Embleya scabrispora: one gene and its partner. Each later gene encodes a partner of the first gene's protein in a complex. Links are inferred from orthologs where the notes say so. Each region holds a gene or a part of one and is shown in the gene's direction. Other genes may lie near its edges. The genes, in order: B4N89_RS21455 and B4N89_RS22085.

Region 1 (3,302 bases):
CCGACTACGCCACCAAGGAAGGCGACACCGGCTCTCCCGAGGTGCAGGTCGCGATCCTGAGCTACCGGATCAACGAGCTCACCGCGCACCTCAAGGAGCACAAGCACGACCACCACAGCCGCCGGGGCCTGCTGCTCCTGGTCGGCCAGCGTCGTCGCCTGCTCGGCTACCTGGCCAAGAAGGACATCGAGCGCTACCGCACGCTGACCGACCGCCTGAGCATCCGCCGCAGCGGCGTCGGCATCCGCTAGCAACACACGACGGGGGAGCGGCTTGCACAAGCCGCTCCTTCGCCGTATCCGGACGCGGTCTTTGTAGGCTGTGTTCCGCACGCGGGCATCCGCGGTGAGATAGAACAAGACAATCGACGTCGGTCGCGCCTCGCGCACACCCGACGACGAGGACGAACGACAGACACTGGGAGCGCCGCGTCGCGACCAAGGCGCCGACCTCCAGCGCCGGTCCTCGGTAGTGGCCCCCGGGTAACGCACCCGGGTGCTTCGATCGAAGACCGGCACGGTCGGCCCTTCAGGCGTCATGCGCCGCGGACCTCCCTCGAAACGAACGAGGAGGGCACCCGTGGAGGGTCCCGACATCAGCTTCGCCGAAGCAGTCATCGAGAACGGCACGTTCGGCAACCGCACCATCCGCTTCGAGACCGGCCGGCTCGCCAAGCAGGCCGCCGGCTCCGCCGTGGTCTACCTGGACGACGACACCATGGTGCTCTCGGCCACCACCGCCTCGAAGCGCCCCAAGGACCAGCTCGACTTCTTCCCCCTGACGGTGGACGTCGAGGAGCGCATGTACGCCGCGGGCAAGATCCCCGGCTCCTTCTTCCGCCGCGAGGGCCGCCCGTCCGAGGACGCCGTGCTCACCTGTCGGCTGATCGACCGTCCGCTGCGCCCGTCCTTCAAGAAGGGCCTGCGCAACGAGATCCAGATCGTCGAGACGATCATGGCGCTCAACCCGGACCACCTGTACGACGTGGTCGCGATCAACGCGGCCTCGATGTCCACCCAGCTCGCGGGCCTGCCGTTCTCCGGCCCGATCGGCGGCGTCCGGGTGGCGCTGATCGACGGCACCTGGGTCGGCTTCCCGACGCACACCGAGCTCGAGCGCGCCGTGTTCGACATGGTCGTCGCGGGCCGCGTGCTCGACGACGGCGACGTGGCGATCATGATGGTCGAGGCCGAGGCCACGACCGGCACGATCGAGCTGGTCAAGGGCGGCGCCGAGGCGCCGACCGAGGAGGTCGTCGCCGACGGCCTCGAGGCCGCCAAGAAGTTCATCAAGGCGCTGTGCGCCGCGCAGGTCGAGGTGGCCGACAAGGCCGCCAAGGAGACCGGCGAGTTCCCGGTCTACCTGGACTACCAGGACGACGTCTTCGAGGCGCTGGCCGCCGCGGTGACCGACGAGCTGTCGGCCGCGCTGACCATCGCCGGCAAGCAGGCCCGCGAGGCCGAGCTCGACCGGGTCAAGGACCTGGCCGCGGAGAAGCTGCTCCCGGCGTTCGAGGGTCGCGAGAAGGAGATCGGCGGCGCGTTCCGCTCGCTGACCAAGAAGCTCGTCCGGCAGCGCGTGCTGCGCGACAAGGTGCGCATCGACGGTCGCGGGCTGACCGACATCCGCACCCTGTCGGCCGAGGTCGAGGTCATCCCGCGCGTGCACGGCTCGGCCCTGTTCGAGCGCGGCGAGACCCAGATCCTGGGCATCACCACGCTGAACATGCTGCGCATGGAGCAGATGCTCGACACGCTCTCGCCCGAGACGCGCAAGCGCTACATGCACAACTACAACTTCCCGCCGTACTCGGTCGGCGAGACCGGCCGCGTGGGCTCGCCCAAGCGCCGCGAGATCGGCCACGGCGCGCTCGCCGAGCGCGCCCTCCTGCCGGTCCTGCCCGCGCGCGAGGACTTCCCGTACGCGATCCGCCAGGTGTCCGAGGCGCTCGGCTCCAACGGCTCGACCTCGATGGGCTCGGTCTGCGCGTCCACGATGTCGCTGCTCAACGCCGGTGTGCCGCTGCGGGCGCCGGTCGCGGGCATCGCGATGGGCCTGATCTCGGACGAGGTCGACGGCAAGACCGAGTACGTGTGCCTGACCGACATCCTCGGTGCCGAGGACGCGTACGGCGACATGGACTTCAAGGTCGCCGGCACCAAGGAGTTCGTCACCGCGCTCCAGCTCGACACCAAGCTCGACGGCATCCCCGCGTCGGTGCTGGCCGCGGCGCTCAAGCAGGCCAAGGACGCCCGTCTGCACATCCTCGACGTGATGATGGAGGCCATCGACACTCCGGACGAGATGTCGAAGTTCGCGCCGCGCATCATCACCGTCAAGATCCCGGTGGACAAGATCGGCGAGGTCATCGGCCCGAAGGGCAAGATGATCAACCAGATCCAGGACGACACCGGTGCGGAGATCACCATCGAGGACGATGGCACGATCTACATCGGTGCCTCGGACGGCACCTCGGCCGAGGCCGCGCGGGCGACGATCAACGCGATCGCCAACCCGACGATGCCCGAGGTCGGGGAGCGCTACCTGGGTACGGTTGTCAAGACCACCACGTTCGGCGCGTTCGTGTCGCTCATGCCCGGCAAGGACGGCCTGCTGCACATCTCGCAGCTGCGCAAGATCGCCGGTGGCAAGCGCGTCGAGAACGTCGACGACGTGATCAAGGTCGGCGAGAAGGTGCAGGTCGAGATCGCCGAGATCGACCAGCGCGGCAAGCTGTCGCTCGTCCCCGTCATCGAGGGCGAAGGCGACGCCGCCGAGGACACCGAGGACGCTGCCGCCAAGTGACGTCCTCCTCGTCGAAGAACCAGGCCGCCGCGTCCGCGCAGCGGCCTGGTTCCACGAAGACCCTGCTGCGTGACGCGGACGGTGTGGGCGCCGTCCGCCGCACGGTCCTGCCCGGCGGCCTGCGGGTGATCACCGAGAACATGCCGTCCGTGCGCTCCGCGACCTTCGGCATCTGGGTCGGGGTGGGCTCGCGCGACGAGACCCCCGCTCTGGCCGGCACCTCGCACTACCTCGAACACCTGCTGTTCAAGGGCACCGCGAAGCGCGACGCGCTGGAGATCTCCGCGGAACTGGACGCCGTCGGTGGTGAGATGAACGCGTTCACCACCAAGGAGTACACGTGCTACTACGCACGTGTGCTCGACACCGACCTCCCGCTCGCCATCGACGTGATCTGCGACATGGTGACCGGCTCGCTGATCGACCCCGAGGACGTGGACGCCGAACGCGGCGTGATCCTCGAGGAGATCGCGATGAACGAGGACGAGCCCGGCGAC
Region 2 (3,137 bases), 150 kb from region 1 along the record:
GTGAGCGGGCTCAGGCGTGGATCCTGCTGGAGGACGAGCCGGACGAGATCGTGGTCAGCGTCCGGGACGACGGTCCGGGCATGGAACCGGGGCGACTCGAGGCGGCCCGGGCCCAGGGGCGGTTGGGCGTGGCCCAGTCGATCGAGGGCCGGGTGCGCGATCTCGGCGGCACCGTGGTGTGGTCGTCGGTGACGGGAGAAGGCACCGAACTGGAGTTCCGGGTGCCGAGGCAGGGGAGCGGATGAACGACACGAACACGGGCACACCGACCGAGGAGACACCGGCCGCCGCACTGCGCGTCCTGGTCGTGGACGACCACCCGATGTGGCGCGAGGCGGTGGCGCGCGACCTCGCGGCGGCGGGCTACGACGTGGTCGCCACCGCCGGGGACGGCCCCGAGGCGGTCCGCCGGGCCCAGGCCACCTCGCCGAACGTGGTGATCCTGGACCTGAACCTGCCCAAGCTGCCGGGGGTCGAGGTGGCCCGCGAACTGGTCCGCCACGACCGGGCGGTGCGCATCCTGGTGTTGTCCGCCAGCGGTGAGCAGGAGGACGTCCTGGAGGCGGTCAAGGCCGGCGCGACCGGATACCTGGTCAAGTCCGCGAGCCGCGAGGAACTGGTCGACGCGGTGCGCCGGACCGCCGTCGGGGACCCGGTGTTCACCCCCGGGCTGGCCGGCCTGGTGCTCGGCGAGTTCCGCCGGATGGCCACCGATCCACCGCGCCGGGACGCGGCGGGCGGCCCGACCGCGCCGCGGCTGACCGACCGGGAGACCGAGGTGTTGCGCATGGTCGCCAAGGGGCTGTCGTACAAGCAGATCGCGGAGCGCCTGTTCCTGTCCCACCGCACGGTGCAGAACCACGTCCAGAACACCTTGAACAAGCTGCAACTGCACAACCGGGTCGAACTGGTCCGCTACGCGATCGAGAAGGGCCTGGACGACTAGGGCGTGCCCCACGCGCGATCAAGCCGACGCGATCAAGTCGGGTACCTCGAACGGGTGGTGGGAAGAGTCGAGGTGGCTTCTCGCACCGGTAGCGTGGGCCGCGAATCGTGCCGGACGGAAGAAATCGGAGATTTCGATGCGTGTCGGAGTACTGACCGGCGGCGGCGACTGCCCGGGCCTCAACGCGGTGATCCGGGCGGTCGTCCGCAAGGGCGTCCAGGACTACGGGTACGAATTCATCGGCTTTCGGGACGGCTGGCGCGGTCCGCTCGAAGGCGACACCATGCCGCTCGACATCAAGGCGGTACGCGGGATCCTGCCGCGCGGCGGAACCATCCTCGGCTCGTCCCGGACCAACCCGATCAAGGTCGATCGCGGCATCGAGCGGATCCGGGAGAACCTGGGCAAGTTCGAGGTGGACGCGCTCGTGGCGATCGGCGGCGAGGACACCCTCGGCGTGGCGACCCGGCTGCACGAGCACGACGTCAAGGTCGTCGGAGTGCCCAAGACCATCGACAACGACCTGAACGCGACCGACTACACGTTCGGTTTCGACACCGCGGTCAACATCGCCACCGAGGCGATCGACCGCCTGCACACCACCGCCGAATCGCACCGCCGGGTGCTCATCGTCGAGGTGATGGGCCGGCACGCGGGCTGGATCGCGATCCACTCCGGCATGGCCGGCGGGGCCAACGTGATCCTGATCCCCGAGCAGAACTTCGACGTCGAGGAGGTCTGCGCCTGGGTGGACAGCCGGTTCCGGACCAACTACGCGCCGATCATCGTGGTCGCCGAGGGCGCCATCCCGCTGGCTGGCCAGATGGTGACCAAGGACCAGACGCTGGACGCGTTCGGCCACGTCAAGCTGTCCGGGATCGGCGACTGGCTGGCCTCGGAGATCGAGAAGCGCACCGGACACGAGGCGCGCACCACCGTGCTCGGCCACGTGCAACGCGGCGGCACGCCCACCGCGTTCGACCGCTGGCTGGCCACCCGGTTCGGGTTCCACGCGATCGACGCGGTCAACGCGGGCGAATGGGGCAGGATGGTCGCGCTGCGCGGGACCGACGTGGTGACCGTGCCGCTGGAGGCCGCCACGCGCGAGCTGAAGACCGTGCCGCCGGCGCTGTACGAAGAGGCGAAGGTGCTGTTCGGCTGATGCCGTGACGGCGCGCCGGAGTCGGGCGTCAGGCGTCGGGTCCCAGCGGGGTCCCGGCGCCCTGCCGGCGGTTCTTGCGGGCGAAGTGCACGATGGTGGCGCCGAGGACCGCGAGGGTGACCCAGATCGCGACGGTGGCGAAGGTGAACGTGTCGTCGTGGTCCTCCCTGCGCTGCCCGGCGGCCGAGTCCGGCGCGGTCGGCGGCAGTTCGGGCCGCAGCGTGGGCGCGCGCGTGGGCCCGCCGGGGTTGGGCACGTGGAGCACCTGGTAGTCGCTGCGCGAGGAGAGGTCGGGGCCCACCCCGTTCGGGGCCGCGCCGCCGGCGAGTACGGCGAGGTCGCCGCCCGCCACCGGCGAGCCGGCCGGGATCGAGACCCGGAGCGAGATGGTCGCGAACTCGCCGGGCGGCAGCTGCCGTTGGCCGTCCCACGGCTTGGGCGTCAGCGCACCGGCGAGGTGCGCGTCGCGGCCGTTGGCGGGGTCGGTGAGCACCTGGAGCGACACCGGACTCCAGCCCCGGTCGTAGGAGTCGTACACCTCGACCACCAACTGCCCGGGGGTGATCGGGGACTGGCCGCTGGTGAACACCACTTCCGGACGCACGCCGGGGATGATCCGGCCGGTGTCGTTGGAGAAGGTGACCTTGAACTCGGCCGCCCCGCCGCCGGCCTGGAGCCGACCGGGTACGCCGACGAGGTTGAACGTCGGCCCGTCCCCGCGCCGCGCGGTGGGGAACGTCTTCGCCATGCCGCCGGACCGATCCGGGCCCGCGTCCGGCACGGACGGCGAGCGGGTCTCGTCCGGCAACGGTGGGCGCGTGGGCGCACTGCCGTCCGGCCCGAGCAGCGCGGCGTCGAACGCGAGGGCCCTGGTGAAACGCGGCTCGTCGCCGGTGCTCGGGGAGTGGCTTCGTCCGCGCATGGAGACCTGCACGAACTGCGTCGGAACGTTCGCCGCGATCGTGAATCGCAGTCGGAACTCGACCGTCGCGCCGGGCGCGAGCCGGCCCGAGGTCTCGGGAACCGCGG

Evidence for each region.
Region 2: B4N89_RS21455 (region 1) and B4N89_RS22085 share a complex: the UniProt entries of both Bacillus subtilis proteins name them as parts of the possible RNA degradosome complex. The link is inferred for Embleya scabrispora from one-to-one orthologs.

What each region holds. Positions count from the first base shown.
Region 1 is NZ_MWQN01000001.1:4,822,804-4,826,105, forward strand. Bases 207-3,192 are described here. They hold B4N89_RS21455 (polyribonucleotide nucleotidyltransferase), read left to right. Parts: upstream 207-579; coding sequence 580-2,805; downstream 2,806-3,192. Other genes in these bases: rpsO (30S ribosomal protein S15), read left to right, coding at 207-251; B4N89_RS21460 (M16 family metallopeptidase), read left to right, coding at 2,802-3,192. Also shown: more of rpsO, read left to right, coding at 1-206; more of B4N89_RS21460, read left to right, coding at 3,193-3,302. UniProt on the Bacillus subtilis protein: Involved in mRNA degradation. Catalyzes the phosphorolysis of single-stranded polyribonucleotides processively in the 3'- to 5'-direction. Necessary for competence development in Bacillus subtilis.
Region 2 is NZ_MWQN01000001.1:4,976,941-4,980,077, forward strand. What follows is about bases 275-3,095. They hold B4N89_RS22085 (6-phosphofructokinase), read left to right. Parts: upstream 275-1,082; coding sequence 1,083-2,108; downstream 2,109-3,095. Other genes in these bases: B4N89_RS22080 (response regulator), read left to right, coding at 275-946; B4N89_RS22090 (hypothetical protein), read right to left, coding at 2,137-3,095. Also shown: MacS family sensor histidine kinase, read left to right, coding at 1-245; more of B4N89_RS22080, read left to right, coding at 242-274; more of B4N89_RS22090, read right to left, coding at 3,096-3,137. UniProt on the Bacillus subtilis protein: Catalyzes the phosphorylation of D-fructose 6-phosphate to fructose 1,6-bisphosphate by ATP, the first committing step of glycolysis.